DNA from 3 places in the Brevibacillus sp. TJ4 genome. Region 1 is predicted to be linked to each of the others. Evidence: riboswitches for the same ligand, from Rfam matches in the RefSeq annotation. Region 1 holds a riboswitch; each other region holds the start of a gene.

Region 1 (10,074 bases):
TTCCTGTCGGGACAGGGCAAAATGACCAGCAGCGGCGAAATTATCGACCTGATTGTCCGCGACGAGAGCATCCACGGCTTGTATGTGGGTGTCTTGGCACAGGAGGTATTCCACTCCTTGTCCGAGGCCGAACAGGCAGAGGCCAAGCAGGAGCTGTACACGCTGCTGGAAACGCTGTACGAGAACGAACAGACGTATACCGTCGATCTGTATACGCCGATCGGACTGGAAAAGGAAGTCGACACCTACGTCCGTTACAACGCCAACAAGGCATTGATGAATCTCGGGTACGAGCCGTTTTACCCCGACGAGGAAGTCAATCCGATCGTCTTGAACGGAATTCGGACACAGACCAAGCAGCATGACTTTTTCTCCAAAAAAGGCAACGGCTACGTCCGCAGCATCAATGTCGAGCCGCTGCGAGACGAGGATTTCCGCTTCGATCTGTAATGCAAGCAGCCGACAGAGGAGGGTGTGCGGTGCAGGAACTAGCACAGGCTGAGCTGGAAAAATGGTGCCGCGAGCAGCGAACATTCGCTCTGTTCGTTTACACGCCGATGTGCGGGACGTGCAAGCTGGCAGCACGGATGCTCGACGTGGCGCAGGAAGCATTGCCCCAGGCAGAGATTTATCAAATCAATGTGAACGGCTCGCCCGGGATTGCAACGCATTGGCAGATTACGAGTGTACCCGCCCTTCTTCTTTTTGTCGACGGACAGCTTGCCGAACGGCATTACGCACTGCACTCCGTCGGGTTTGTCTTTGACGTGCTGAAATCAATTCCGTGGAGATAGACATACACCTACTTCCTTCGCGATGAATAGAAGAGAAAGGAGAAGAATTGCGAAGGAGGCGGCGTATGCACATTCATGTAGTGGAACAAGGGCAGTCACTTACGTCCATCGCCCAGACGTACGGCTTGTCAGCAGAGGAAATCGCCCGGTCCAACGACCTTCCGAATCCGGATCAGCTCGTTGTCGGACAGGCGCTGGTCATCCCGATCACGGGCAGCTATCACTGGGTCCAGCCTGGGGATACGCTGTATTTGCTTGGTCAGCGCTATCAGATTAGCGCCGCGGAACTGGCGCGCGTCAACCGGATTTCCCAGTATCAACCGCTTTCGATCGGTCAGCGCCTGTACATTCCGCCACGTCCGCGTCCAGCGGCAGATTTCAATGCCTATGCGGAACCGCAGCGGCAGGTAACGCCTGCCTTGGAAGCAGATGTGCGCAGAGCGGCACCGCATCTGACGTACCTGGCTCCGTTCAGTTTTCGTATTCTCCGCGATGGCAGTCTGGCCCGTCCTCCGCTCAATGATTTTCCGGCGATTGCCCGTGACAACCAGGTATTGCTGATGATGGTCGTCACCAATCTGGAAGGGGGGCAGTTCAGCACAGAGCTGGGCGGTCTTGTGCTAAACGACGAGAGTCTGCAAAACACCCTGCTCGACAATATTTTCAATACGGCGCAAGAGCTGGGATTTGGCGACATTCACTTTGACATGGAGGCGCTGCCGCCGGAAGACCGGGATGCGTACGCGGAATTTTTGCGCCGGGCCAAAGCGAGAGCAGAAAGAGCGGGACTGATGCTGTCGGTAGCGCTCGCGCCGAAGACGAGTGCCGAGCAGCAGGGCCGGTGGTACACTGCGCATGACTATGGGCAAATCGGGGAGATCGCTGACTTCGTCGTCATCATGAGCTATGAGTGGGGGTACAGTGGAGGTCCGCCCATGCCCGTATCGCCGATCGGACCGGTTCGCCGCGTTCTGCAGTACGCGATCTCCGAGATGCCGGCGGATAAAATCCTGATGGGACAAAATTTGTACGGCTACGACTGGACGCTCCCCTACGAACCGGGAACGACAGCGAGGGCACTGAGTCCACAAGCGGCGATCGCTCTTGCCGCGCGGGAAAATGCCGCGATTCAATACGATGCCCAGGCGCAGGCTCCGTTTTTTGACTACACGGACGACGAGGGCAGGCAACATCGTGTCTGGTTCGAGGACGCACGTTCGATTCAAGCAAAGTTTAATCTCGTTAAACAACTTGGGTTGCGCGGCGTAAGCTACTGGAAGCTCGGTTTGCCATTTCCGCAAAATTGGCTGCTGATCGAAAGCAACTTCCGGGTACGCAAAAGAAGATGAGGGCAAGCGCGTACATTCCCAAGGGGGTGTACGCTTTTTTTTCGGCAAAGAATCGTGGTATGATGGCAAAAAAGAGGACTTACATATGTGCTGCGAAAAAAGGAGGAACGAACGATGGGAGAATGCAAACTGGACCACAGCGTGGCAGACGTTGAAAAAAAGCTGGAGGAACAAGCCCCTTACTTGCCGGCTGACTTGACAGAGAAGCTGCGTGCTTTCCTGCAGACGGACTTGTCCCAAGCCCAGTGCAATGAATTGTTTCATTTGCTGAAAAAATACGATCTCGCGACTGCCGAGGAGAAGCGGCAGCGTGAAGAAAAAATGGCAGTTCTGGTAGGGTGATTCGGCCCGTACATGCGCTCAAAGCGGTTTTCGGCCCAAAAAGCCGTCGTGCAGCCCGTGGTAATGGCTGACGCTTTCTTCGCCGGCTTTCCAGCAGAGAAGCACCTCTTTGCCGTCGATGATGGAGGGAAAGTCGACTAAGCCCATATCGATGTCTTTCACCTGGATGCCTTGGGAAGTGAGTCGGGAAATGCGCATCTGCGCTTCCATCTCCATGAAATCCAGGCGGCATTCCAGGTCAAATAGTTCCTGCTCGTCTACAGGCTGCCGTTTTCTCACTTGTTCACGCTGTCTGTAGGCTTCGAAGTAGCGGCGTTTGGCATCCTGCAAAAAGGAAATCTCTTCCTTGACATAGGGCAACAGTTGATTTGCCTGTTCCTGCGTAAAGATTTTTTTATTCAAGTGAACCGCCTCCTGGGCACTATTATACGCACGTTCGCTTTGCGAGAAAATGGCTGGGTGCATGCAAAAGTTTTTTGTCGACCAGATTCCCGAAAGGACAAGGAGATAGCATGAAAGACAGGCTGTATTACCAGGACCCGTACACCGATACGTTTTCCGCTTCCGTCGTCAAGCGGGGAGTGGAGGCGGACGGCACGCCGTACGTCGTGCTCGACCAGACGGCTTTTTACCCGACAGGCGGCGGTCAGCCCTGTGATCGGGGCATCCTCGCTGGCATCGAGGTCGTGGATGTGGAAGAAAGCGATGGCGAAGTCCGCCATCGGCTGGCAGCGCCCATACCGGAAGAGGCGCAACAGATAGACGGTCAGATCGACTGGCAGCGCCGTTTTGACCATATGCAGCAGCACGCCGGGCAGCACATCCTGTCCGCTGCTTTTCTGCAAGTGGCAGAGGCGGAAACGGTGGCGTTTCACCTGGGCGCGGAGAGAGTAACGATCGATGTGCGTCTGGATGAGCTGACCCCAGAACTGGCGGAGCAAGTAGAGAGCTTGGCGAATCAGGTCATCCTGGAAAACCGCACGATTACCGCGCAATTTGTGGACGAGCAAGACTTGAGCCGCTACCCGATCAAGAAGCAGCCGACGGTCACGGAAAACATCCGGCTTGTCATCATACCGGAGTTTGACTACAATCCGTGCGGTGGAACCCACCCCGCCCGTACCGGGGAAGTCGGGATGGTCAAAATTCTCGGTTGGGAGCGTCACCGCGGCAATATCCGCGTCGAATTTCTCTGCGGCTGGCGCGCCATGCGCGACTATACGAAAAAGCAGGCGACGCTAAAAGAGGCAGCGCGGCTGTTGGCAACAGCAGAAGCGGACGTGACCGGGCAAATCGCGCGGCTAGTGGCTGAACGCGACGCGCTCAAATCCGAGCTGATCGAAAAAGAGCGGTTGCTTTTGGAGGAGGAAGTGCGGCAGGAGCTGAGCCGTGCAGCTTCACTGGGAGAATTCCGGCTGATCCAGAGGGTGTGCGACGGCAAGTCGATCCAGCAGTTGCAGCAATACGCCCAAGAGGTCAACAGCCAGTCCGCGGATGTCGTCACCTTGCTGGCGACGGTTGGCGAGAAGCTGCAGCTCGTCTTTTCACGGGGATCAGATGTGCCTATTGCCATTAATCAGGTTATGAAGGACACGCTCCCGCTGATCGAAGGAAAAGGCGGCGGAAATCCGGCGATGGCACAAGGCGGCGGAGCGCCGCTGGTCGCCGCCGAGGACGTGCTCGAACACGCCAAAACACTCGTGGAAGCAGCCTTGCAGGCAGGCCTCGAACATCCGTGATAGCGCAAAAACGCAAGGAAAAAGGAGATGATCTGTCGTGATCTGGAATCCGGGAGATATCGTCCGCGTACCGTACAAGACGGGCGAGTACGTGGCAGAAGTAGTGGAGAACCATGAGAGCAAACTTTTGGTCAAGGTGCTGGCTGTGACCAAATTCCCCACCCAGGGCGACCTGCATACTTCCTACGAAGTAGACGTTCCGCTCTTTCACCAGCGCCCGGCGCTTTCGTACCAGGAAAAGTTCATGGTCCCCGTACAGTCGGTCATTCGTTACAACGGGGCAATCCCTGACTACAAGGAATCGCTGAAAAACGCCCTGGAGCGCGAGATGGAGAAGCTGAAAAAAATGTCCGCGTGGGCGCAGCGCTGCCTGGTCGAACTGGAGAACATCCACAAGGAAACCTTTACAAACGCAAAATAGCGTGGTACTGTAAGAGCGAAAGCAGCATTACAAGTGGATACCGCGATTACCAAACGGGGGCCAAGCATCGTTGGCTGAGATTGTAACAAGTGTGTTACTGACCGTTGAACCTGACCTGGGTCATGCCAGCGGAGGAAGAGGTAGGGAAATTTTTGGCGCAAATGACGTGGACGCCCGCGTACTTCTCGAAGAGAGGCGGCGTACCGCTTGCGTTGAGAAGATCGAACCCAACCATCCGGCGGCGGATGGTTTTTTGTTTGCCATTCGCCAGGATGGAAGATGTGGCTTCTTCTGTTTGTCTGGATCATCCAGCATGCGGAAGGAGCCTTTTTTCGTTGCTGAAGAGGGAATCGCGAGTGGCGAAAAGGAGGGGGAACATGCAGATTACGTTAAACGGCAAACAGGTAGAGCTTGCAGACGGGATCGTCACCATCAGCCAACTGCTGGAGGCGTATCAGTTGCGCAAGAAAATTGTCGTGGTTGAGCACAACGGAGAGATTCTCGACCGTTCTCACTACGAGAGCAAGACGATTGCAGATCGTGACCGCATTGAAATTGTTCACTTTGTCGGAGGAGGATGACAGATCATGGATACATTGAAAATTGGACCGTATGAGTTTCGTTCGCGTTTGCTCTTGGGCACCGGAAAATTTGCCGACCTGAAGACACAGGGGGAAGCAGTCGATGTGTCGGAGGCGGAGATTCTGACGTTTGCGATCCGCAGACTGAACGTGGACAACCCAAACGAGCCAAATTTTTTGGAAAAGCTCGATTTGAAAAAATACACGCTCTTGCCTAACACCGCCGGCGCTTACACCGTCGAGGAAGCCGTGCGCATTGCCAGACTGGCGAAGGCATCCGGTCTGTGTGACATGATCAAGGTGGAAGTCATCGGCGATCCCAAAACCTTGCTGCCTGATCCGATCGGCACGCTGGAAGCCTCGCGTATCCTCGTGGAAGAGGGTTTTATCGTTCTGACCTATACCAATGACGACCCGATTCTGGCCAAGCGTCTGCAGGAAGTAGGTGTTCACGCGGTGATGCCAGGCGCTTCGCCGATCGGCTCCGGCCAGGGGATTGTCAACGAAAACAACATCCGCTTTATTATCGAAGATGCGAAAGTGCCGATTATCGTGGACGCTGGAATCGGTTCGCCTGCCGATTGCGCCAAAGCGATGGAGCTGGGTGCGGACGGCGTGCTGCTGAACACGGCGGTAGCGCTCGCCGACGATCCGGTCAAGATGGCAGAAGCGATGAAGCTCGCTGTCCAGGCAGGACGCCTTGGCTATTTGGCTGGACGCATCCCGAAAAAGCGCTATGCCTCTGCGAGCAGCCCGACAGAAGGGATGATTGAGTAAATGGATCGGCTGAATGAGGCTATCGCCGCCATCGCCCGCCGGGAGGATGAACTGTTCGCGCTGCTCGGAAAGCTGATCGCTTGCCCAACGGTAAGCCCCCCCGCCCGCAACAGCGGAGAAGCCCAGACGCTGCTTGCAAATGAGCTTGCCAAATTGGGATTCGAGGTAGACCGATGGCCTGTTTTTCCCGGGGATGACAACGTCGTGGGCTGCCTTCGCGGCTCTGCCTCCGAACAGGCAAAGAGTCTGATCGTCAACGGCCATATCGATGTAGCAGAGGTAGGTGACTCGTCGGGCTGGAGCTATCCGCCTTTTGCCCTGACGCGAGGTGCGGACGGCCGTCTGTACGGACGCGGAGTCGCCGATATGAAAGGTGGACTGGCGGCTTCGCTGTTCGCGATCCAGATGCTGCGCGAACACGGCGTAGAGCTGAAGGGTGATCTGATCTTCCAGTCCGTCATCGGCGAAGAAGCAGGAGAAGCCGGCACACTGGCCGCGATCGAACGCGGCTATACAGCCGACTACGCGGTTGTCGTCGATTCCAGTGATCTGCATATGCAGGGACAGGGCGGCGTCATCACCGGGTGGATCACGATAGAAAGCCCGACGACCCTGCACGACGGCATGCGGGCGAACACCATTCATGCCGGAGGACGGGTGCACGGTGCCTCCGCGATCGAAAAAATGATGAAGATCATCGCCGCCTTGCAAGATCTGGAACGCCACTGGGCCGTGATGAAATCGTACCCAGGCTTTCCGCCCGGCAGCAACACGATCAACCCGGCAGTGATCGAGGGAGGTCGTCATGCCGCCTTTATCGCCGATCGCTGCGCGCTCTGGATTACCGTTCATTTTTACCCCAATGAGTCTCACGAAGAGATCATCCAAGAGATCGAGGATCATGTAAACAAGGCGGCGGCAGCTGACCCGTGGCTTCGCGATCACCTGCCCGTCTACCGCTGGGGCGGCCGCTCGATGATCGAGGAAAGAGGAGAGATTTTCCCTTCCCTGGAGCTTGACCGCGACCACCCGGGACTTGCTTGCCTGCAAGTTGCCCATCAGGCGCAATTTCAGCAAAATCCGGTCGTGGACATGACCCCGACCGTGACAGACGCAGGCTGGTTTGCGCATGCCGGGATTCCCGCAGTGCTGTATGGACCGGGGGAGCTGTCACAGGCGCATACGGTCGATGAATCCGTAGATCCGCAGCAGCTCGTCAGCTTTGCGCAAACGATGGCCCGGTTTATCGCCACCTGGTGCAACCAGCCAAAACATGTGTAGGAGGAAACCAATATGACAGCCTTTCATCAGCGACTGATGGAGCGAGTAGGACCGGTCTGGGAGCGCACCCATCAGCATCCTTTTGTGACCGGGCTTGGGGATGGGACACTGCCCGTCGAGTCGTTTCGCTATTACATGAAGCAGGATTACCTTTACCTGATCGACTACGCGAAAATGTTCGCGCTCGCCAGCGTAAAGGCATACGACCTCGGGACGAGCGCCAAGTTCGCCGCTCTGCAGGAATCGACGTTGAACACGGAGATGTCGCTTCACCGCCAGTACGCGGAGCGCTTTGGCATCTCCCGCGAGGAATTGGAAGCGACCGAGCCTTCCTTTGTCCTCATCGCCTACACCAGCTACATGCTCAAGGTTGCCCAGCAAGGATCGCTGGCAGAGCTGGTTAGCGCACTTTTGCCTTGCACGTGGAGCTATTGGGAGATCGGCAAGAGGCTGGCCAAAGTGGAAGGTGCCCTGGAGCATGAGCTGTACGGAGAATGGGTACGCATGTACAGTTCGGATGAATTCGGCGAGCTTGCCAAGTGGCTGATCGAGATTATGGACCAGCTTGCAGAAGGAAAAAGCGAGCAGGAGCTGGCGCGGCTGGAAGAGCATTTCGTCGTCACGTCCCGCCTGGAATACTTGTTCTGGGATATGGCATACCGGAGGGAACTTTGGCCGTGCTAGAAAAAATCGCGTTCTCCCGCGTCCATTTTTCCTATGGCAGAAAGCCGATTCTGGCTGACTTCGACTTGCTAGTCGGGGCGGGAGAGTTCGTCAGTCTGGTCGGGCCCAGCGGCATCGGCAAGAGCACGCTGTTCCAGCTGCTGGCCGGTCTGTTGCAGCCCGGCTCCGGCGAGATTCGCCTGGACGGCAGCAGCACACAGCAGCGGTTGGGCCGGATCGGCTACATGCCGCAGCGCGATTCCCTCATGGCATGGCGTACGGTCGTGGAGAACGCTGCTCTGCCTCTGGAAATCCAGGGCGTACCTGCCCGGGAAGCACAGGAGCGGGCGCGTACCGAACTCCCGCGCTATGGCTTGGCGGAATGGGCGGACGCCTACCCTGCGCAGTTGTCCGGGGGGATGCGCCAGCGCGTTTCGTTCCTTCGCGCTGTCCTGCACGGAGCAGACACGATGCTGCTGGACGAGCCGTTCGGGGCATTGGACGGAATTACCCGGATGGAGATGCAGGAGTGGCTGCTTGCGATGTGGCAGCATACAAGGACGACCATGCTGATGATTACCCACGATATTGATGAAGCGATCCTGATGGCGGACCGGGTGATTTTGTTGACCGGAACACCGATCACGAGGCCGGTCGAACTGCCCGTATCGATCGTTCGGCCGCGCGCTGCGTCCAGTCGCAACCAGCCCGCGTTTTTGGAGCTGCGGGAACAGATCTGGGAGCTGTTGCGGCAGGCGATGCAGGAGCCGTCGCGAGAGGAGCGGCTGGTACGATGAGCAGCACTCGACGAAGCCTTTGGTTTGCCATCTCGCTTACCCTGTTTCTGATCGGCTGGGAAGCCGTGTGTCGCCTGTTTGCCATCCCGGCCTTTATTCTTCCTGCGCCGAGCTCGGTACTGCTCGCTTTATGGGAGTTGCGCCAGACATTGCTCGGACTTCATCTTTGGGCGACGCTAAAAGAAGTGTTGATCGGGCTTGCGCTGTCGATCGCATTTGCCGTCTTGCTGGCGTTTGCCATGCACATGAACAGGGCGGTCCAGCAACTCGTCTACCCGTATATCGTCATTTCCCAGACGATTCCGATTATTGCGCTGTCCCCTGTCTTTATTCTCTGGTTTGGCTACGACCTGTCGGGGAAAATCGCAGTGACGATCCTGTTTACCTTTTTCCCGATCGTCGTCTCCACCTATGACGGGCTGCGCGCTACCGATCCGGAAATGGTCAACCTGATGCGCACGATGGGGGCCAATCGCTGGCAAATCTTTTCCAAGCTGCAGCTTCCCAGCAGCCTGCCGCATTTTTTCAGCGGATTGAAGGTAGCGGCTACCTACAGTGTATCGGGGGCGACAATCGGCGAGTGGCTGGGAGCAAGCGAGGGTCTTGGCTATTTTGGCAGACGGGCATCAGGAAATTTTCAGGCCGATGCGCTGTTTGCCTCTGTACTACTGCTCTCGCTGCTCGGCATGCTGCTATTCTGGACCGTGGGCCGAATTGAGCGGCACTACAGTCCGGAATGGCGGGCAAAAAAACAAATTGCAAAGTTGCAAAAAAGGAGATCATCGAGTTGAAGACAAAACAGAAGAGCTGGAAAATCATTACCCTGGCAGCGGCACTTGCCACAGGCTTGACTGCATGTGCAAGCCCGGGCCAGGAAGCACCGCAGGCAGCTCCGCAAAGCGGAGACGAGAAGACCAAGCTGACGATCGCGCTTGACTGGTACCCAAACGCGGTCCATTCCTTCCTCTACGTCGCGGAGGAAAAAGGCTATTTTGCGGACGAAAACCTGGATGTACACATCCAGATGCCCTCTGACACCAACGATCCGTTGAAGCTCGCAGCTGCAGGGCAAGTCGACCTGGCTATCAGCTACCAGACCCAGGTCATCTCCGCACGCGCGGAAGACATTCCCGTCGTCGCGGTAGCTGCCCTGGTACGGCACCCGCTCAACGCGATTATGACGAGACAGGACAGCGGTCTTGATTCGCCGGAGAAGCTGGCAGGCAAAGTGATCGGCTATCCTTCCATCCCGTTCAACGAAGCGATCGTGCGCACTGCTGTCAAAGAAGCAGGTGGCGACGACTCGGGGCTGTCGTTTGTCGACATCGGC
Region 2 (10,074 bases), 940 kb from region 1:
TTGTACTTCGGGTCCTTTATTACCGCACTGTTGGCTATTTTGAGCAGCGTCGGCAGCATTTCCTCGGAAGTGGACAGTCACCAGATCGACACCTGGCTGGCCCGGGCGATGCCGCGCCGGACGTACTTGCTGGGCAAATTTTTCGGTCTCGCCGGCTTGCTTGCCATCTATGCCATCCTGATGTTTACAGGCTTGATCGCGATCAACCAGTGGATGAGCGGAGGGGTGATGGCTGTCCAACTGACGACGGGGCAAGTGCTGAGCGGAATGGGCTATTTCGCTTTGCTGCCGATCATTCTCGTATGTGTGTCGCTGCTTATGAGCAGTTTCACATCGACGGTAACAGGTGGGATCGTCCTGATCATTTTGTATGGAATCGGATTTATCGGCGGCTTTGTAGAGCAGTTGGGTACGCTGATCGAACAGCAGGCGATGATCAATATCGGCATTATATCCAGCCTGATCTTCCCTACAGACTCGCTGTTTCGCCAGGTGACCGTCTCGCTGTTTGAATCCGTAGACAACCCGCTGTCCTTTGCCACCCAAGGGATATTCGGCACCACGTCGCCACCGAGCCAGGCGATGATCTACTACACGATCTTGTACGGAGCGGCAGCACTGCTTCTGGCGATGCGGATTTTTCAAAAACGCGATGTATAAACGATAAACAAACAGAGAACGGCGATCATTCCTGCCGCTCTCTGTTTTTTGTTTTGCATCTGTGCCGATCAGCCAATACGTATGGCGCCGTCTTCATTCAGTAGTACAGACTTTCGCTCAACAAGCATTTTACGCATGTGCGGGACAAGGGCGATTCATCGAATTGGTGGTCGCATGCTTGCTGCAGCGCAGCCAGACGTCTTTTGTATTCGTCCATCGCCGCTTGCAGACGCTCGATTTCTTTTTGGATGAACATCGCTTCTTCCACGAACGATCCTCCTTATGGCTGTGGCAGCTTCGCGCTTTGCTGGCGGTATTCCCGCGCCTTTTCCTGCATGCCGATTTGCAGAGCGGACTCGGGAGATACTTGTTTTTCCTGGGCGTACTGGCGAATGTCCTGGGTAATACGCATGCTGCAGAACTTGGGACCGCACATCGAGCAGAACGGGGCGGACTTGGCTCCTTCGGCAGGCAAGGTTTCGTCGTGATACTCGCGTGCCCGCTCGGGATCGAGTGACAGGTTGAACTGATCCGTCCAGCGAAATTCAAAGCGTGCCTTGGACAAGGCGTCATCGCGTTCCTTGGCGCGCGGGTGCCCTTTGGCCAGATCGGCAGCATGCGCAGCGATCTTGTAGGCAATCAAGCCGTTGCGCACATCTTCTTTGTCGGGTAGTCCGAGATGTTCTTTTGGCGTGACGTAGCAGAGCATCGCGCTTCCCATCCAGCCGATCATCGCCGCCCCGATGGCCGAGGTGATGTGGTCGTAGCCTGGAGCAATGTCCGTGGTCAAAGGGCCGAGCGTATAGAAAGGCGCTTCGTGGCAAATCGTGAGCTGCTTTTCCATGTTCTCCTGAATCAGGTGCATCGGGACGTGGCCCGGTCCTTCGATCATTACTTGTACGTCGTGTTTCCAGGCGATTTTGGTCAGTTCGCCCAATGTCTCGAGCTCGGCAAACTGCGCTTCGTCGTTGGCGTCGGCAATCGAGCCCGGACGCAGACCATCGCCTAAGGAGACGGAAATATCGTATGCCTTCAAAATTTCGCAAATCTCTTCGAAGTGCGTGTACAGGAAGTTTTCTTCGTGATGCGCCAGGCACCAGGCTGCCATGATCGAGCCTCCGCGGGAGACGATGCCGGTCACTCGCTCCGCAGTGAGCGGAATGTACCGCAAGAGCACGCCAGCGTGAATCGTAAAGTAGTCGACGCCTTGTTCCGCCTGTTCGATCAGCGTATCGCGATAGATTTCCCAGGTGAGTTCGGCGGCGTTTCCTTTTACCTTTTCCAACGCCTGATAAATCGGAACAGTTCCGATCGGTACGGGACTGTTGCGGATGATCCATTCCCGTGTCGTATGGATGTGCTTGCCTGTGGACAGATCCATGATCGTGTCGGCGCCCCAACGTGCGGCCCACATCATTTTTTCCACTTCCTCGCCGATGGAGGAGGTGACAGCGGAGGTGCCGATATTGGCGTTGATCTTGACGTGGAATTTTCTGCCGATGATCATCGGTTCGCTTTCCGGATGGTTGATATTGGCCGGGATGATGGCGCGGCCTTTGGCGATTTCGTCGCGGACGAGCTCAGGGGACACGCCTTCGCGGACCGCGACGAATTCCATTTCCGGGGTAATGATTCCGTTTCTCGCGTAGTGAAGCTGGGTTACGGCTTTCCCCGTTTTTGCCCGTAGCGGCTTGTGCCCGGGGCGGGAGAAGACAGGCACTTCCTTTTGTGCCTCGCCGTCCTTCAACCCGTCATCGGCGGGCTGGATTTGCCGTCCTTCGTATGCTTCGGTATCGTTGCGCTCCGCGATCCATTTCGCCCGCAGCGGCGGCAAGCCCTTGCGAATGTCAGCGCTGTAGCCAGGGTCCGTGTATGCGCCGCTTGTGTCGTAGACGCGCAGCGGCGGATTGGCGTGGGTGCCGTTTGTGCCGGTGGAAGGCGACAGGGAGATTTCCCGCATCGGTACGCGCAGATCGGCTCGGCTTCCGCTCACGTACACCTTTTGGCTGCCGGGAAAAGGCTCGACGCCTGGCAGGTGGAAGGGGGATTGGGTGGATTGTGGCATGAAAAAAACCTCCTTTTTGGGTCGCACGGAAAGCAAACCTTTTCGGGGAGGCGAAAGAATCTTTCGCGGCACGAAAAAACGTCGCACAAGGGCATGCGACGCCAGACGCGAGAGAAGAAAAGATACGGGTACCCGAAAAACAGATACAGGTATCCTTTCATGTCATCTATGGCGATTCCTCCGCTGGCATTACCCAGTTCAGGTTCAACGGTCGACGGCAGAATAGCCGTCCTCTCAGCCTGGTTCCCCAAGCTCCCGCGCGTATATCGGTGTTGGTGTTGCTAGATACAGCTTATCTGTTCTGTTTACAGATTGCAAGGGAAAAATAAGAATGTTGCGACGAGACTGCCTATTCTTGCTTTCGCTCCCTTTCCCTCAAAAGCTCAATGAGCTGGTCGAGCTTCTCGTTTCGCTGCCGATCGTGAAGTGTCTTTTCTTTCATAAAACGAAGGACCATGATGATCAGATACAGTACAAAAGCGTAGAAGGCCAGAGCAATCAAGATCGGGATAAACGTAGCGATAGAACTCATGTCCGCCAATACCTGCCTTTCCTTTACGAAATAAAGATACCTATATCATCAGTTTACCGAAAGCCGCTTTCATTTTCATTTTTTCCCGGTACATTTCCTGATCCGCCCCTCTGATCACTTCGTCGCTAGACATCCCGGATTCGCAGGGGAAAAGTCCGTAGCTGGCCGAGAGTGCATACGGTCTTGCACCTGTCTGGTTCATTTCGGCAAAAGACTGGCGAATACGCTCCCAGATCAATTCCACTTCAGAGCGCGGTTTTTCGAAAAACAGGATGATAAATTCGTCTCCGCCGTAGCGGAACAGCAGATCGTCGGGGGACAGGTGTCGGGCAATCACCTGGCAAACAGTCGTAATCAGCTCGTCACCAGCCAGATGGCCGTGCGTGTCGTTTACTTCTTTCAGGTTGTTGATGTCGATGAAACAGACGATACATGCCATCCCGTCCGCATAGGTCTGTGCCAGCACTTTATCCAATACGGCCAAACCGCTGCGCCGATTCATCAGTCCGGTCAGCGCGTCAATGGAAGCGTGCTGGACGAGCTCTTCCTCGAATGTTTTCAAATGTGTGATGTCGGTAATACCCGACAAGATACATGTCTCGTTGTGGAATTCGATCAGCTCGTAGTTGACCATCATCCAGCGCCTGCTGCCCGAGGGCCCTTCCTGCTTGATGATGAAATTTTTGATGCTGCCGGATTGTTGCAGTTGTGTGACCAGCTTGGCCCGCTCCTCCCAATCGTGAAAAACGAAACGCACATCCGTGGCGATTGCTTGCTCGCGGATCGCGGGGTACTGCTGGAGCGCGGTGTTGTTCACCAGAATGATCTTGCCGTCTTGCAGGCGGGACAGAAGGAGGGGAAACGGATTGATTTCAAACAGCTTGCGAACGCTCTCCTCCGATTCCTTTTGCTGCTGGTGGTGCTGATAGCTTTTGCGCTGCCCATTGTACAGGATGACCATGATGAGAAAGGAAAGAAACACAGCCAGGGTGGTGTGAATCTGCTTGGAGACGAGCAAGCCCGGATCGTCGATGAACATTCCAAGACCAAGTAGAAAGAGGGAATGAACCAGCAACAGGATGATGAAAAAGTGCCTGGGACGAATCGGCAAAATCATGGGGACGGCAAACAGGACGATCAAATACGCTTCAATCGTACCGACCAGGCGATGGCTGTTGAGCGAGGCAAGCGCACTGGAGGCGACGTAGAGCGTCACATACGTGTTGGCCAGGCAAGTCGGCCAGTAGGAGGCGTAGAAGCGTTCGTTGTGCCTCATCCCGTAATACACGCACAGGTACAGAACAGAGGCGACGAAGCCCGTCAGATGGATCAGCAAAAGCGTCGTATGAAACGAGGTAGCGAACAAGTCCCAATACAGAAAAAAGTCGACATAGAGGTAGAAGAGATACAGTACCAGCATCCCAAAAGATGCAATTTTCAAACGACTTAGCAAAAGCTGATGATGAGAGCGAAGGAATTCCTCACTGTATATACTCATTCGTGTACGGTTCAACTCCCGGTATGATTCCGAAGTAGACCCTCGAGGCGTGCCAGGCTTAGCTTACGCCTCGAAGGGAAAAAAGTGAACATATCGACTCTACTTGATGATGCAGCTGGCCTCCACCCGGTAAATCCGCTGTCCGCGCGCCGAAAAACGCTCTTCGTACTCGGTCATTACGTTGCCGGCAGCCAGCTTGGAGTTGTGCAGATCAAAAGTGATGTTGCGCATCTGAAACCGTTCGGCGGAAAACTGGTTGAGCGAGTACTCAAACAGCTTTTCGTTGTCTGTCTTCATATGAATCTCTCCGTCAGGCTTGAGCACGTGCCGATACGTGGCAAGAAAGCTGGGAGAGGTGAGACGGCGCTTGGCGTGGCGTGTCTTTGGCCACGGATCGCTGAAGTTGAGATAGATCAGGGAGATTTCATCGTCGGCAAACAGCTCCCTCAGCTCGGCAGCATTGAACTGGACAAAGGCCAGGTTGGGGATCTCCCGGTACTCGGTGCGCTGCAGGGCCCGCAAGATTACCTCTGCTTTCAATTCGACGGCGATGAAGTTGAGATCCGGATTGCGTTGCGCGAGAGTGGTGATAAATTGCCCCTTGCCGCAGCCGATCTCCACGTGAATAGGCCGATCGTTGCCGAAGCGTTCATGCCACCGTCCCTTGTACTGTCCAGGGTTGTCCACAAACGTGGGGTATTCGCGCACGGCCTTCTCTGCCCCGGGAATATTACGTAGTCGCATAAGTGCCTCCTTAAAAAATAACTCCTATTTACTTTACGATGAGACTGTCCCGGTTGCAAGTAAAGTCAACGGATACATGCGGGCATCCCTGTGGCCGACATTCAGGCGAAGCCTGGCATTTCCTGCATGGGAAACTAGGAAAAAAGTCATGTGTGACAAGCGATAGAGAAAATAGAGTGCGGAAGAAATTGGACAGATTTCGAGGTAGATTCTGGCACGCGAATAAACTGAAAATTTGGTTGTATGCCCATGAGAACGGGAATCAGAGCGTCAACCGGAAATGATGTCCAAAAGTGGGTGCGCCAATCTGGAAACTTTTTGGAATGTAACCGAAAAAATCAGAGTGGTAAAGTAGGGTGAAAGAGAGAGAACAACCAAACTTTTCAAGGGGAGGACAACCAAATGAAACTGCGCAAAACATTACTGGGATTGATGATGGGGATTTCGCTCGGGGTGACGGCTGTAGTCGCACCACTGCCAGGAGCACCTGTAGAGGTAGCTCATGCCGCATGGAGCCAGTCCAAGGCAGATAAAGTAATCTCTACCGGGAAAAAGTACATGGGTCGACCATATAAATTCGGTGCTAGCAAAAATACGACAGCCGTTTTTGACTGCTCTTCTTTTGTACAGCGTGTCTATAAAGAGGCGCTTGGCAAGTCGCTGCCACGCGATTCCCGTTCGCAATCGAAGGTCGGGACGAAGGTTTCGAAAAGCAACCTGAAAAAAGGAGATTTGGTTTTCTTTAAAGCGAGCAAGAATACCAAGTCTACGCGAATTACACACGTTGCGATCTACGCCGGCAACAACCAGCTTCTGCATACATATGGAAGCCCTGGTGTCACATTTACCAAGTTTAAAGGAACGAACTGGGAAAAACGCTTCGTAACCGCAAAACGCGTCATGTAATCGAAGGAAAATCACTTGTTTTTGCTTGTCACTATATATGACGATGTATCGATCAAATAGTTTCGCTCTCAGGAAAAAACAAGTCCTGTCAAAAAGAAGCAAAACAAGAAAGGCTATCCCGTCTGCTGTTGCAGGGGATAGCCATTTTTTTGTCCCGTCTGGGTAGCGGGCGATTAGATTTTGAGCACGCCGCCCATGCTGGCATTGGTTACGAGCTTGGAGTAGCGGGCGAGGTAGCCTGTTTTTACTTTTGGCTCAAAGCCTTTCCAGCCTTCTTTGCGGCGAGCCAGCTCTTCCGGATCGACGTGAAGCTGGATGGTGCGCTCCACAAGATCGATGGAGATGATGTCGCCATCCTGGACGAACGCGATCGTGCCGCCTTCCGCAGCTTCTGGAGAGACGTGTCCGATGCTGATCCCGCGGGATGCGCCGGAGAAACGTCCGTCCGTAACGAGGGCTACTTCCTTGCCCAGTCCCATACCGACGATTTGCGACGTAGGCGCGAGCATTTCCGGCATGCCCGGACCGCCTTTTGGCCCTTCGTAGCGGATTACGACGACGTGGCCTGACTTGATCTTTCCTGCCGCGATGCCCGCCAGTGCCTCCTCTTGGGAGTCAAAGCAGATCGCAGGTCCTTCATGGCGTTTGATCGACGGATCGACGCCGCCCGTTTTGATGATCGAGCCTTGCTCGGCCAGGTTTCCGAAGAGAACCGACAAGCCGCCGGATTCGCTGTACGGGTTTTCCAGACGGCGAATGACTTGCTCATTGGTGATTTCTGCGTTGGCGATGTTTTCACCCAATGTTTTGCCAGTGACCGTGATGCGGTCGGGGTGAATCGCGCCTTCTTTTCTGGAAATCTCCCGCAGGATGGCAGAGACGCCGCCTGCTGCGTGGCAGTCTTCGATATGGTAGTCGGAAGCGGGAGCCAGCTTGCAAATGTGTGGAACGCGCTTCGCTACTTCGTTGATGCGTTCGATCGGATACTCGACGCCTGCTTCCTGGGCGATCGCCAGCGTGTGCAGTACCGTGTTGGTGGAGCCGCCCATCGCCATGTCGAGGGCAAAAGCGTCATCGATCGCTTCCTTCGTCACGATATCGCGCGGTTTGATGTCTTGTGCGATCAGGTGTTTCAACTTCTCGGCTGTCGCTTTGACCAGCTCTTTGCGCTCCGGCGAGACGGCGAGTACGGTACCGTTGCCTGGCAGGGCCAATCCGAGCGCTTCCAAGAGACAGTTCATCGAGTTGGCGGTAAACATGCCGGAACAGGAGCCGCATGTCGGACAGCCGTAACGCTCCAGCTCGTCCAGTTGATTGTCGTCGATCAAGCCGGCCTGATGCGCGCCGACGCCTTCGAATACGGAAGAGAGCGAGATCGAGCGTCCATCGCTGGTTTTCCCGGCTTTCATCGGTCCACCTGTAACAAACACGGTTGGAATGTTGACGCGCAGCGCACCCATGATCATTCCGGGCGTGATCTTGTCACAGTTGGGGATACAGATCATCCCGTCGAACCAGTGAGCGGCGACCACGGTTTCCAGGCTGTCAGCGATGACTTCACGGCTTGGCAGGGAGTAGCGCATGCCGATATGTCCCATGGCAATTCCGTCGTCCACACCGATTGTATTGAATTCAAACGGAACCATGCCGGCTGCACGTACCGCTTCTTTCACGATTTTCCCGAACTCCTGCAAATGCACGTGACCGGGGATAATGTCGATATACGAGTTGCAGATCGCAATAAATGGTTTGTCGAAATCTTCATCCTTGACCCCTGCCGCACGCAGCAAGCTGCGATGGGGAGCGCGGTCAAAGCCTTTTGTGATCATGTCACTACGGAGTTTAGCCACTTGAAAAATCTCCCTTCCTACTTCATAATAGCAGTCTTCTATTTTGCATTATCTTATCACTATTCGTACAGTAGAAACAACCGTAAAAGTCTGAACATTCGTTCGGTATCCTGCTTGTTCCAGCACTTCACAGCAGATTGCAGCGTGGAAATCGAGGGTGAATTCCTCTACAATGAATAAAAATGGCATGAGTTGGAGTGGAGTGAACATGGTAGAAGAGATTCAAGAATTATGGGAAGGCGGAAGCGAGGAGGAGCGCGAGATTTTGCAGCTTGCCGTCCAGGCGATCCGCCAGAAGCGTGAGCGGAACAGCGCCTTTATCTCAGGCTTCCTCGGCTTGCAAGGCGAATTTCTCGACGAGAGTACATACTGCTTTGAGATTCCGCTTACGCCCTTTATGCTCAATGCCAGAGGCGTGGTTCACGGAGGCATCGTGGCTACGTTGATCGACTCCACGATGGGCTCGTTGATCAACCGTTCTTTGTCCTCCAATCAGTACGCTGTGACGACCGAGCTCAAGGTCAACTACCTGCGGCCGGGAAAAGGCGAGCGTATTCGCGCCGAGGCGCGGTTCCTCCATCGCGGTCAGACGCTGGCAGTGCTCGAATGTAGCGTCTACAACGAGCGAAACAAGCGCTTGGCGCACGGAACCGGCTCATTCATGGTGCTGACGAGACAGCCATAAAAAAACCTCTATCCGCAAGCAGGCTTGCGTTGGATAGAGGTTTTCCATCTTCCCGGTCGGGAGGATGGGCTAGCGGATGACCATCAGTCCGCTGTATTGGGAAATATACGACAGCATCTTGTCAGACAGAGGGACGATGAACTCCATGTTCTCCCTCTCTACGATACCGGAGCGGGAGACGATGCGTACCCATTTTGCGACCAGCTTGTACGAGTCGGCGGAAAAGAAGGGACGTGCCTCCTGTCCGCGATGGAGATAGGCGACGGGGAAAGACTCCCGCGTGGCCGGGACGACGCTGATTATATCGTGCAAAAACAGATGGTAGGTCATATGCGGTTTAAAAAACACCAGCTCCTTGCTGGTGACGGAGCAGCCCAGGTCCTTGTTCATCTGTGTCAGCTTGAGTTCACCTTCAAGCTGCTTGAGACGGATGAAATCATTGTTCAAACATTTCCCCTCCAATCAGCGGTAGTAGGGTGTCTCTCTATCATAGTTACGTTTCCCACATACGCGCAAGCCAAATCGACACAGGAGAGTGTAATCGATATGGAAAAAATGCTGGAAATCGCAAAAGAAGCGGCGTTGCAGGCAGGCGACTACTTGCAGAGCCGATTTCTCGAAACGCACGTCCCGGATGAAGAACTGCACAATGACGTGAAATTGCCGGAGGACAAAGAAAGCGAGCGGCGGATAATCGAGGTGCTTCAGCGCCAATTCCCCACGCATACGATTTTTTCGGAAGAGGTCGGGATGGTCCCGCGTGAAGACGAGTATTTATGGGTGGTCGATCCGCTCGACGGTACCAACAACTACTTTATCGGATTTCCGTATTTCTCTGTCTCCATCGCCTTGCAGCATGCCGGTGATCTGGTACTGGGAGTCATCTACAATCCGGTAGCGAACCAACTGTTCTGGGCGCAAAAAGGCAAGGGCGCCTATCTGAACGGAAAGCCGCTGTCGGTAAACCGGCGCACCGATCTTCGCAAGGCTGTAGGCACGTACATTCGCGGTCGGGACACGGTGACAAAAGAAGAGGAGTTTCGCTTTACCCAGCCGTTTGTCACCGAGACCAAGCGGCTGATGCGCAACATCGCACCGGCATTGGACTGGTGCCTGCTCGCCAACGGATGGCTG
Region 3 (10,074 bases), 1.6 Mb from region 1:
CGCCGGCATCGACCTGCCGCTTCACGATCTCGAAGTGGTCGTCGTCGACCTGGAAACGACCGGGTTTTACCCCAATCACGGAGACGCGATCATCTCTATCGGGGCCGTGGCGATGCGTGGTGAAAAGCTGCTGCTGGGCGATTCCTTTTATACGCTCGTGAATCCGAACCGAACGATTCCCCCGCATATTACAAAGCTGACCGGGATCTCCAACGAGATGGCGGCAGACGCACCGGACCTCGTCACGTCCCTCTCTCGCTTTTTCCAGTATGTCGGGAATCGACCGCTCGTCGCCCACCATTCCCGGCATGAGCGCGAGTTTTTCCGCTCTGCTTTTTGGAAAATGGGGCGCCGGCCGTTCACCCATCGGACGCTGGATACGATGCTGTTGATCCGCTTGTTGAGCAGCCCGATCGGAAATGGTTCATTGGACGCCTTGTGCGCCATGCACGACATTCCGATCTCCCGTCGTCACCACGCCTATTGCGATGCTGTAGCAGCCGGAACATTGTGGGGGAAGTACCTGGTCAAGGCACAGGAGGCCGGGTATACCAACCTGCGGGAAGTATACGAACAACTGCGGTAGAGCAGGGAACAGGAAAAAGGCTGTAGTGCAGTCACACGGACTGCATTACAGCCTTTTTTTGCGGAGAATACGATTCTCCTAGTCTTCGGACACGTACACACTGTCTCCATGCGACACGGTTCCGGTAGCGACCACGGATGCGTAGACGCCGAACTGATTGCCGTTGCGCTGGTAGCACGCCTTCAGCACAGCCGGGTTTTGCTTTAGCGTGTCAGGGTCGACATTGACGTACATGCAGCGGTCACACGTCCTGTTGACCTGCAGCACTACGTCGCCGATCGTGAGCTGCTTGCCGATCCAGCGCTCCTCTGCAAAAGGCTCGTCTTCCTCCAGCACAATCAGCAGATTGCCGCGAAAACGGCGCGGATCGAGCGGATCGACTCCTGCAATGCGAGAGATTTCGCGTAAAGAGGCGTCCGTCACCACCAAGATGTGGTCTTCCCAGTTCTTCCCGCCTTCTTGCGGCGTGCTTTTCAGCGGAGTGACCGGCCTGCCAGCCGTCTCGCCGACATGTGCGAACAGCGACTCTCCCCAGTTGTGCAGGCTGCCGTCCGGCGCTTGTACGCGAACTGCCGGGTACTGGTCTTGTCCGTCTCCCTGCTCCAGCGTCGCATGATAGCCCAGCAGCGCAGGCACGACGTCGGCACTCAGGTACTTTCCATTGCGCGAATCGTCCAGAAAATAGTGGCTGCGATCGCCGTACAGTCCGAATTGGTCGACCTGGCACTCTGGCAGTTGCTCTCCGCGCATCGCCTTCACCGGGTGACGAAAAATGCCCTGGATGCTCCCCACTTTTTTCACGATATCCCCTCCCCCTTGCTATCCGGTAATAAACGAGTTGCGCACACGGCTCCAAAACGTCAGTTTCTTGTAGCGGGCGAACCGGATTTTTTCGCTGCCTACCCGGCATGTAATCGAGCAGACATCGTTCCAGACCCCTTGTTCGCGGTCGAGTCCGACCATGATTTGCGGGTTCATCACGATCAGCTCCACCTCGTGGTGCTTGGGCAGTACAAGCGAGCTGTTGATCGTCCGGTATGCCTGGTTGTTGATCGAGGCGATCTCAGAAAGCTGGATTGCTTCGATGGACGGATGCACGATCGCGCCATTGACCGCCTTGTTGTACGCGGTACTCCCCGAAGGCGAAGAGACGATCAGACCGTCTCCGCGAAACGTCTCCAGTTCAGTCCCGTTTATGTATACGCACGCCACCAGGGTAGACAGTGAATTGTTGCGCAACACGAGCTCGTTTAGCGCCCACTTGTCGTGCGTCTCCCCGTTTCGCGTCGTGATTTTGCAGGCCACGGTCGGATATTCAGCGATGTACGGCTGCTGTTCTTCCAACAAGATATGGACAAAACGGTCGAGCTCCTCCGGACGCCAGTCCGCGTAAAAACCGAGGTGACCGGTGTGAATCCCGACATACGCTGGCTTGAACCCGTATTGATGGACGGCTTCCAACAGAGTCCCATCACCACCGATGGAAATGACCATGTCAGGCTCGTCATTGGGCCCTTCCACGAAGCTGCACGTATTACTGGCTGCTCCCACCTTTTCCTTCAGAGCCTGTTCCACTTCCCGTGTATAGTCGTCGTTTCGCAATACAGTCGCGATCTTCATGCTGATCTACCCTCACTTTACTCTGTCCAAGCCATATATACGAGCGAAGCACGCGTTTTGGTACAATCGCCTACCCCCATCATACGTGAAAATGGGGAATCTCTCCATAGAAAAAGCGAGCCAAGCATCGGCTCGCCCGCTTACGCAAAACGCCTGTCCAGTTCCTGTACGACCTGTCTGGCTTGCTGAATCCACCTTTCTTCAATTTCAGCATCTTTGTCCACCGGCTCTTGGAACTGGTTCATCGCTGCCGAGATGACAGGCTCGATGTAGCCGATATGGTTCTCGATGCCGGTCCGGTATACGTGCTTGATCACAAAAGGCACGCCCATCTCCAGCCAGGCGTCCAGGCTGTCCAGCTCCCCCTGCAATACTTTGACCGGGATGCGCAGGTAGACCATGCCCTGGTCATCCAATTGCCGGTCGAAGTAACCGGCCTCGTAATCCCAGTTGGACAGGACAAAATCGGGGGCAAGCGCCTCCTGAAAGAACCCGAATGTCCCGCGCGTCCCCGGTAAGTTGCTGTCGTGTATTTCTTTCAAGACGATCCCTGCCTTTCCACATCCTATTGCTAGTGTGCGACAAAGCAGTCCGTTATACTCTTTCGTTTTTGCACAACAAAAAAAGCCTCGCTGCCCGCTTGAACTGTCGGGGTGAGGCTTTTCCTTTGCCGTGCGTCTAATCAGCACAGCGTGATCGTCAAAAGTGTGAACAAAGCGAGCGGAATGACTTTGCGTCTGCGTCTGCGGCGCTTTTTCTTCGGTACGACAAAAGGCTGCACAGGCGGCGGTGGTGGCGGGAATGGCGGAGGCGGCAATGGAGCACCGTGGTACATGTACGGAGAGACAGGCGGATAAGGCGCGTATGGTGCAAAATCCTGATAGGGACTTACCCGACTCGGCGGTTCGTTTCCGGCAAACGGACTGACCATGCCGGGCGGCTCATTTCCGCCAAATGGGCTCACCTGGGCAGGCGATTCCTTGCCGCCAAACGGACTGACCTGGCTCGGCTGCTCTTTTCCGGCAAACGGGCTGACCTGAGCAGGCGATTCCTTGCCGCCAAACGGACTGACCTGACCTTTCGAGTTCTTGCCACCGTACGGATAGGTGGGGCTCGTTTGGTAGCCGTACGGATTCATCTGGTAAAAGCCGTATGGATTCTCCGAACCAAAGCTGTAGCCGGGATAGGAAGGAAAGCCGCCTCCGTGTCCTGGGAAGTACCCGCCACCGAACGGCGGATAGCCGGGATACGACTCATAACCCGGATAGGAAGGAAAGCCGGAAAACGGACTGCCGTAGGGTGAATAGCCGGGACCTGCGCCCCAACCGCCAAAAGGAACGCGCGCGGATACCTCCTGCGTCGTATAGGTCTCCTCTTCTCCGACTTCCTCTTCGATTTCCAGGTACACATTTTGGTCGTCGTAATCGACGATGACTCCTTCAAACACCTGACCGTCAATAGCTTCAATCCGCACTTTCTGGTCGGCGTGTTCCCTGCAAATATTATGGACGGTCTGGCGCATATCCTTTATCAAGCTGACCGTCTGGACATCAGCCCGGTACAGATTTTTATCAGATTCCATGGACACTTCCTCCCCTTCTGGTGTTTCTGTATTACCATATACAGGTGCCTATGGGGAGGTGTCTAGTTTTGAAAGGATGCGCGCCCATTTTGTCGCCAAGGGCTACTCCATAAAGCGGTCTAACGCAAACGGCTGAAGCGCTTCGTCCGTCCCTTTTTCCAGCAGATCAGCCATTCTGACAGCCGTCACCGGGGAGAGCAGGATGCCATTGCGAAAATGGCCGCCCGCGATGAACAGACCCTCCCAGCCGGGGACTTTGCCGAGCAGCGGCTTTCCGTCCGGCGTAGCTGGTCGCAAGCCTGCCCACGCTTCCAGGAATGCGGCACTCTCCAGCGCGGGCACGTACGGCATGACTCCTTGCATGACGCGGGACAGCCCCGACAAGGTCACAACCTGCTGAAAGCCGCAGTCGTCCTCTGTCGCCCCGATGACGATTTTGCCGTCCTTTTTCGGCGTAATGTAGCCGCCGCTGCCAAAAATCACTTTGCGCAGCGCGATGCCCGCCGAGGACACTGCCGCGATCTGCCCGCGCACCGGGCGCACCGGGACAGCTACGTCCAGCAACTCCAGCATGATACCCGCCCAAGCGCCGGAGCAGACGACTGTCTGGTCAGCGAGCAGCGTTCCTGCCGACGTGTGCGCGCCGATGACCCGTCCCGCGCTTACCGCCAGCTTGCTGACGACACAGCCGTCGAGCAGTTGTACCCCTTGCAGGCGACATGCAGTGACCAGGGCTTGCAGCAACAGACGGTTGTTGATATGCCCTTCCTCGGGGGAATAGATTGCCGCAGATACGCTTTCCGTCAACAGCGGTTCAAGCTCGAGCGCTTCCTGGCCGTCCAGCCAGAAGACCGGGTAGCCTGCTTCCTGTTGCCGCCGAAATTTTGCAGCCAGCGCCTCCTCTTCACCTGCCATCGCTACGGTCAGGATGCCGTCTCGCGTGAGCTGCACATCCCGTCCTGTGGACTCTTCCAATGCTTGTACCCACTCCGGGTAAAGACGCAGCGACTCCATCCCGAGCGACAGCATCGGACCAGGCTCGGAAAACTCCTTCAACGGCGCAAGCATCCCTGCCGCCGCAGACGAAGCCTGTCCACCCCACTGCCCCTGCTCCACCAGCGTGACCGCCATCCCCCTCCGCGACAATTCATACGCCAGGCTCAGACCGATAATTCCTCCGCCGATCACCAGACAGTTTCCCATCTCTTCCCTCTCCTTTTTGTTCGACAAGTTGCCGGAAATCATGCAAAAAGCCCGCCTCTCCGACAGGAAAAGGCGGGCTTCATACGCATCGCTTTGACCAACATACGCATTTTTGCTCGCAACCCTATCCCTTCGCCGGCATGATCCGGATCAGGTGCAATGGGTCGACGGCCGTCGCTTCCGTCCTCTCAGCCCCGCTTGTGGGACTCCCCAAGTTGCTTTCACACGATACTGATTGTTTTGACAAACCTAGTATATGACTTGTGCCAAAGGTCTGGCAAGCGCTTTTCCCCGGCCTAGTCCTCGTCCTTGACGTCGTAGCTCTCCGGGATCGGTTCATTTCGCGTGATTTCTTCCCATTCCCGCAGCTTTTGCAGTTCGTCCAGATGAAGCCGGAACTGCTCCTTGTTGATCAGGTATTCATTGCCGTCATGGACCGCGCGGATGCGCCCTTCCCTGATTTTTTCCAGGATGAACGATTCCGGCAAGGCCAGGTACTCAGCCGTCTCGCCAACAGTCAGATACGTCTTGTTTTCCACGAAGCCTCACTTCCAGTTCTGCTTTTTGTTGCTCAAAGCCCGGTTTGCCAAGCAGGGCCAGCATATTTGATTTATACGCCTCCACGCCGGGCTGGTCAAATGGGTTTACGCCCAATACGTAGCCGCTTATCGCGCATGCCTTCTGAAAGAAGTAGAACAGGCTGCCGAGGTGATAGGCGTTGATTTCGGGAAGCTCCACCACGAGGTTGGGGACGCCCCCGTCGACATGCGCCAGGAGTGTGCCTTCGCACGCTTTTTTATTGATAAAGTCCATTCCTTTGCCTGACAAAAAGTGCAAGTCATCCGAGTCTCCCGAATCTTCCCTCACCCACACGTCAAGCGCCGGCTTTTGTACGGCCATCACTGTCTCAAACATCATCCGCGGGCCCTCCTGGATGTACTGGCCCATTGAATGCAGGTCGGTCGTAAATTCGGCTGTCGCCGGAAAAATGCCCTTGCCGCCCTTGCCTTCCGATTCGCCAAACAACTGCTTCCACCATTCGGCAAAGGAACGGAATTGCGGTTCGTAGCTGACCAGCAGCTCGACCGATTTTCCTTGCCGATACAAGAGATTTCGGATCGCGGCATACTGGTAGCAGGCGTTGTCCTGCAGCCTCGGGTTCAGGTACGCAGCCCGCGCATCTGCCGCCCCTTGCATCATCGCCGTGATGTCGGCGCCGCTTACGGCGATCGGCAGAAGCCCGACCGCTGTCAGCACCGAGTACCGACCGCCGATCGTGTCCGGGATGACAAAACTTTCATAGCCTTGCTCCTGCGCCAGTTTGCGCAATGTACCTCTGGAGCGGTCGGTAGTGGCGTAGATGCGTTTTCGTGCAGCATCCGGACCGAGCTTTGCCTCCAGCCAGTCGCGCAGCAGGCGAAACGCTACTGCCGGCTCTGCAGTCGTGCCCGATTTGGAGATGACGTTGATCGAAACGCTTTTTTCGTCCAGTATATCCATCAGATGGGACAAGTAGACCGGGCTTAGGTTATTGCCGACGAAGTAGATTTCCGGAGTCTGCCGCCTGGATTTGGGCAGCAGGTTGTAGAAGCTGTGATTGACGAGATCGAGCGCCGCTTTCGCCCCGAGACAAGAGCCCCCGATGCCAATGACGAGCAGCACGTCGGAATTGGCCTGGATGCGTGCTGCCGCCTGCTGGATTCGCGTAAATTCACCGGGATCGTAGCGGATCGGCCAGTCCAGCCAGCCGAGATAGTCGCTGCCCGGTCCCGTCCGCGCGTGAAGCAGCTCATGCGCATGTCCGACTGCCAGAGCGATCCGGTCCCACTCTCCATCATTGAAAAAAGCAACCGCATTGGAACTGTCAAAACGAACCATAGGCAATTGACCCCTTTTCTGAAGGAAATCAATTCCATTATTCACCGCTAGAGTCCGTCATCCAGGGAACGTATCCGTCACCATCTTCAATAAAAAAAAGAGCGCGATTCCGCCACCTGCTACTCCCCACCAAAACGGTTTGCTGTCCGCTCTTCCCGACTTGTAGATCCCTATCAGCCTCCAGGTGCCAATGGAAACACAAAGGAGACTGATCAGGAGCAAAAGGCTCCCCATGATCATCATCTCCCTCCTTCCTTTCTACAGCTATATGGGGAAGGGAGAGAAAAAATCACTCCTTGGGAGCCTTTTTGCCCAAGCGGTTTACTACCTGTCGCCCGCGCTCCCGGACCTGCTCTTCGCGCACTTGCAGCTGCCGCTTTTTCATCATTCCGTTTTTCGACGTGTCAGGCCTAAGCCCGGGCTTGTCCGGCGTATCTCCATGACCTTGCCTCAACTGTATTTGCCTCCCCCTTTTTTCTCGTAATCGTCGAGGAGCTCCGCAAAGCTCTTGTTGCGCTCCCGCTCTTCCTGCTCGCGCCGCTTCTGCTCCGCTGCTTCCCGGGCCTTCCTCTCGCCTTCCTCCTTCATCTCCCGCTCGAGTTGCTTCAATTTTCCCAACGTGTCCGTATTCAGGATTTCCTTCAGGCTGTTGGCATTTTTTGCGGCTTCGTTCGCCATGCCGCCGGATTGGGTTTGCTGTGGCTGCCGCTTCTTTTGTTTGGCCATTCCAGCATCAGTCCTTTCTGTAGTAAATACTGCCTCGTTCAATTGCTTCGGAACCGGTCATACTAATGCTATAGCAAAGGAGGGGAATACAATGGTGCGCAACAAGGAAAAAGACTTTGGAAAAACAGCAGAGATTCGCGGACCGAAAGCCAAACAAACCGCTGTTCGCTCCGACGGCTCCATCAATAGTGAACCACAAGAAAGACTAAAAGAAAACCGCTAACATCCGCTATGCCGCCAGGTCCGACATTTCAGACCCGGCGGTGCTGTTTTCCCGGGCTGCCATACGGTGTATCGTGCAACACACGCTCTTGCCACAACACGGTGAGCTTGTCGGCAAATTGAAAGCGAAACCCATTCTTCCACAGTCGTTTGCCGATCTCCTGCTCCATTTTTTGCCTTGGCAACGGCTTGAATCCGCCTGCAAGCGTAAGCGCCCGGCGCGAGAAGGAGACGTGGTGCAAACGCAAAAACGTCCAGGGCATGCGATGCCTCCCCAGCTTCAATCCGTACCGCTGCCTTGCCGCCAAACGCTGTCTGGCCTGCTTGCTGGGCAGTCCGATGTGGAACGGAAGTCCGCTTGCGATCTGGTTTTCCTCCAGTAGCGGAATGATTTTCGCAGGCGAATAGGGGCGCTTGATCTGCGGATACTGCTCCAGCCAGGCGCTACATTCGGCATGCTGGCGGGGCGTGAAGCGCGGGTCGTAGACCGAGTAAATCCGCCTGGTGTCCAGACCGAGCAGTACGAGCCTGTTGTCCTGCTGGTGGGCCTGCTGATGGACTCCGACAAAATTGCGCGGAACCATCATGTTGCTGGACAAAAAGATGACGATCTCTCCGCTGCACTGGGCCAGTCCTTCCTCCAACAGCCGGTGCAGCGTCACCCTTTTGTTCATGCGCACATAACGGCATGGATAGTTGGAAGCAAATTGCGCGACCTGAAATGGCGTCTCGTCCGCAGAGGCATTATCCACGACGATCACTTCGAACTGGTCAAACGGCACCAGCTGCAGGTTGAGACTGAACAAGGTGTACAGGAGCTGATCGGCTGAATCTCGCGCAGGAATGACGATGCTGGAAATCATCAGATCCCCTCCCATTCGTGAGACTTCACGTTTACAGTAGCGTATGCGACAGCCTCGATTTTGGGCTGGGCGCACCGGGACAGCAGCGTGGATGCGAGCTGGCAGCGCATAAGCCTCACCCCCGCTACACATGCTAAAGCTGACATCTTCCAGTAGAGGAGGGTACCGTATGGACGATACGGAGCGCAGCGACAAACGCAAGGAAGTAAAAGATGTGTCCCTGGACGGCACACTGCCCCATCAGATCAGCGCACCGGACTATAAGGATTCGAATCGTTCGATCCAAAAACCGTTTGTCAACGAATTCGGCGTAGTGATCGGGGACAGCTTCTACGACTCCCCCGATTCGCCGTTGAACCAGTGGAGCACGGACACAGATCCTTCGATCATGGCTGGTGACCAGTGGGTCCATCCCACGAACGACATCGGCTGGAATACAGAGGAAAACCGCGAACTTTTGGAAGGCGAGGAATTTGGCCACGCCCGCTTTATGCACCCGACGATTGATGTAAGCAAGGAAGATTGACCAAAGCGACCACCCGCCGGCACGAGCCTTGTTGCCGGACGGGTGGTTTTTTTTGAACAAATGGTGCTGCCCGACTTTGTGGTAGAATGGGAGAGAATCACTGGAGAGGAGTCTGTCCATGAGCATCACACTCGAAATCGAACCTGCCTTTTCCCTCGCCTACCAGCGCTATGCCGGTTTTTCCCCGGGCGATACCTTGCGCCTGTACGTGCGCACCAGCGGCCCTGGGACGGGAGGACTGTTTTACGCAATTGAAAAAGACGAACAGATGGAAGACGATGCCCTCTTTGAAGTCGAAGGGCTGCGGTTTGTGATTCGTCCCGGCGACTTTTGGTACTTTCACGGCGGCAAGCTGCACTACAATCCCCAGTACGGAGAGTACGGCTTCTCGTTCACCAACCCGCTGTTGGAGGGATAAGCACGAAGCGTCTGCACGAGTAGGAGGAAACAAATGAAGAAAAAGGGTTCCGTTCTCTTAGCCGTTGGCGCATTTTTGCTGGCTAACCTGAAATGGCTCTTGAGCATATTGAAATTTTCCAAATTCGGCAGCACCTTGCTGTCGATGATGGTCAGCTTGTGGGCGTACGCCATGTTTTACGGCTGGAAGTTTGCGGCAGCGCTCGTCTACCTGATTTTCGTCCACGAAATGGGACATCTGGTCGCCGCCAAGCGAAAAGGCATCGCCACCTCCCCGGCGATCTTCCTGCCCTTCGTCGGGGCGATGATCTCGATGAAGGATTTGCCTCGCGATGCCAAGACAGAGGCGTACCTCGCGTACGGCGGTCCATTGGCCGGGCTGATTTCCTTTTTGCCTGCCCTGCCTCTGTACTGGTGGACAGGCGACCCGTTCTGGCTTCTGGTGGTCCAT

What was found. Region 1 has a riboswitch for thiamine pyrophosphate ahead of thiS (sulfur carrier protein ThiS). Riboswitches for the same ligand answer to the same signal wherever they lie in the genome.
Region 2: another riboswitch for thiamine pyrophosphate. It lies ahead of thiC (phosphomethylpyrimidine synthase ThiC); the one in region 1 lies ahead of thiS (sulfur carrier protein ThiS).
Region 3: another riboswitch for thiamine pyrophosphate. It lies ahead of thiO (glycine oxidase ThiO); the one in region 1 lies ahead of thiS (sulfur carrier protein ThiS).

What each region holds. Positions count from the first base shown of each region.
Region 1 covers NZ_CP185865.1:2,042,734-2,052,807, forward strand. Annotated here, with positions in the region: gene nrdF (class 1b ribonucleoside-diphosphate reductase subunit beta) at 1-450, shown strand, start outside; gene ACAF76_RS09995 (thioredoxin family protein) at 480-794, shown strand; gene ACAF76_RS10000 (glycosyl hydrolase family 18 protein) at 860-2,143, shown strand; gene ACAF76_RS10005 (hypothetical protein) at 2,258-2,485, shown strand; gene ACAF76_RS10010 (DUF2203 domain-containing protein) at 2,504-2,887, opposite strand; gene ACAF76_RS10015 (alanyl-tRNA editing protein) at 2,998-4,224, shown strand; gene ACAF76_RS10020 (kinase-associated lipoprotein B) at 4,262-4,645, shown strand; TPP riboswitch at 4,689-4,799, shown strand; gene thiS (sulfur carrier protein ThiS) at 5,023-5,226, shown strand; gene ACAF76_RS10030 (thiazole synthase) at 5,233-6,003, shown strand; gene ACAF76_RS10035 (acetylornithine deacetylase) at 6,004-7,284, shown strand; gene tenA (thiaminase II) at 7,297-7,968, shown strand; gene ACAF76_RS10045 (ABC transporter ATP-binding protein) at 7,962-8,744, shown strand; gene ACAF76_RS10050 (ABC transporter permease) at 8,741-9,535, shown strand; gene ACAF76_RS10055 (ABC transporter substrate-binding protein) at 9,532-10,074, shown strand, end outside.
Region 2 covers NZ_CP185865.1:1,104,433-1,114,506, forward strand. Annotated here, with positions in the region: gene ACAF76_RS05110 (ABC transporter permease) at 1-660, shown strand, start outside; gene ACAF76_RS05115 (hypothetical protein) at 758-928, opposite strand; gene thiC (phosphomethylpyrimidine synthase ThiC) at 941-2,725, opposite strand; TPP riboswitch at 2,884-2,994, opposite strand; gene ACAF76_RS05125 (hypothetical protein) at 3,075-3,257, opposite strand; gene ACAF76_RS05130 (diguanylate cyclase domain-containing protein) at 3,298-4,755, opposite strand; gene trmB (tRNA (guanosine(46)-N7)-methyltransferase TrmB) at 4,855-5,499, opposite strand; gene ACAF76_RS05140 (C40 family peptidase) at 5,902-6,405, shown strand; gene ilvD (dihydroxy-acid dehydratase) at 6,579-8,255, opposite strand; gene ACAF76_RS05150 (PaaI family thioesterase) at 8,464-8,940, shown strand; gene ACAF76_RS05155 (hypothetical protein) at 9,010-9,387, opposite strand; gene ACAF76_RS05160 (inositol monophosphatase family protein) at 9,496-10,074, shown strand, end outside.
Region 3 covers NZ_CP185865.1:3,624,405-3,634,478, forward strand. Annotated here, with positions in the region: gene ACAF76_RS17760 (exonuclease domain-containing protein) at 1-586, shown strand, start outside; gene ACAF76_RS17765 (MOSC domain-containing protein) at 665-1,387, opposite strand; gene ACAF76_RS17770 (NAD kinase) at 1,406-2,206, opposite strand; gene ACAF76_RS17775 (YugN family protein) at 2,347-2,748, opposite strand; gene ACAF76_RS17780 (hypothetical protein) at 2,889-3,788, opposite strand; gene thiO (glycine oxidase ThiO) at 3,891-4,991, opposite strand; TPP riboswitch at 5,099-5,214, opposite strand; gene ACAF76_RS17790 (excisionase family DNA-binding protein) at 5,288-5,530, opposite strand; gene ACAF76_RS17795 (glucose-6-phosphate isomerase) at 5,490-6,869, opposite strand; gene ACAF76_RS17800 (hypothetical protein) at 6,927-7,109, opposite strand; gene ACAF76_RS17805 (hypothetical protein) at 7,159-7,323, opposite strand; gene ACAF76_RS17810 (DUF3886 domain-containing protein) at 7,320-7,595, opposite strand; gene sspK (small acid-soluble spore protein K) at 7,687-7,818, shown strand; gene ACAF76_RS17820 (glycosyltransferase family 2 protein) at 7,847-8,680, opposite strand; gene ACAF76_RS17825 (DUF3905 domain-containing protein) at 8,850-9,206, shown strand; gene ACAF76_RS17830 (iron-sulfur cluster biosynthesis family protein) at 9,325-9,624, shown strand; gene ACAF76_RS17835 (site-2 protease family protein) at 9,658-10,074, shown strand, end outside.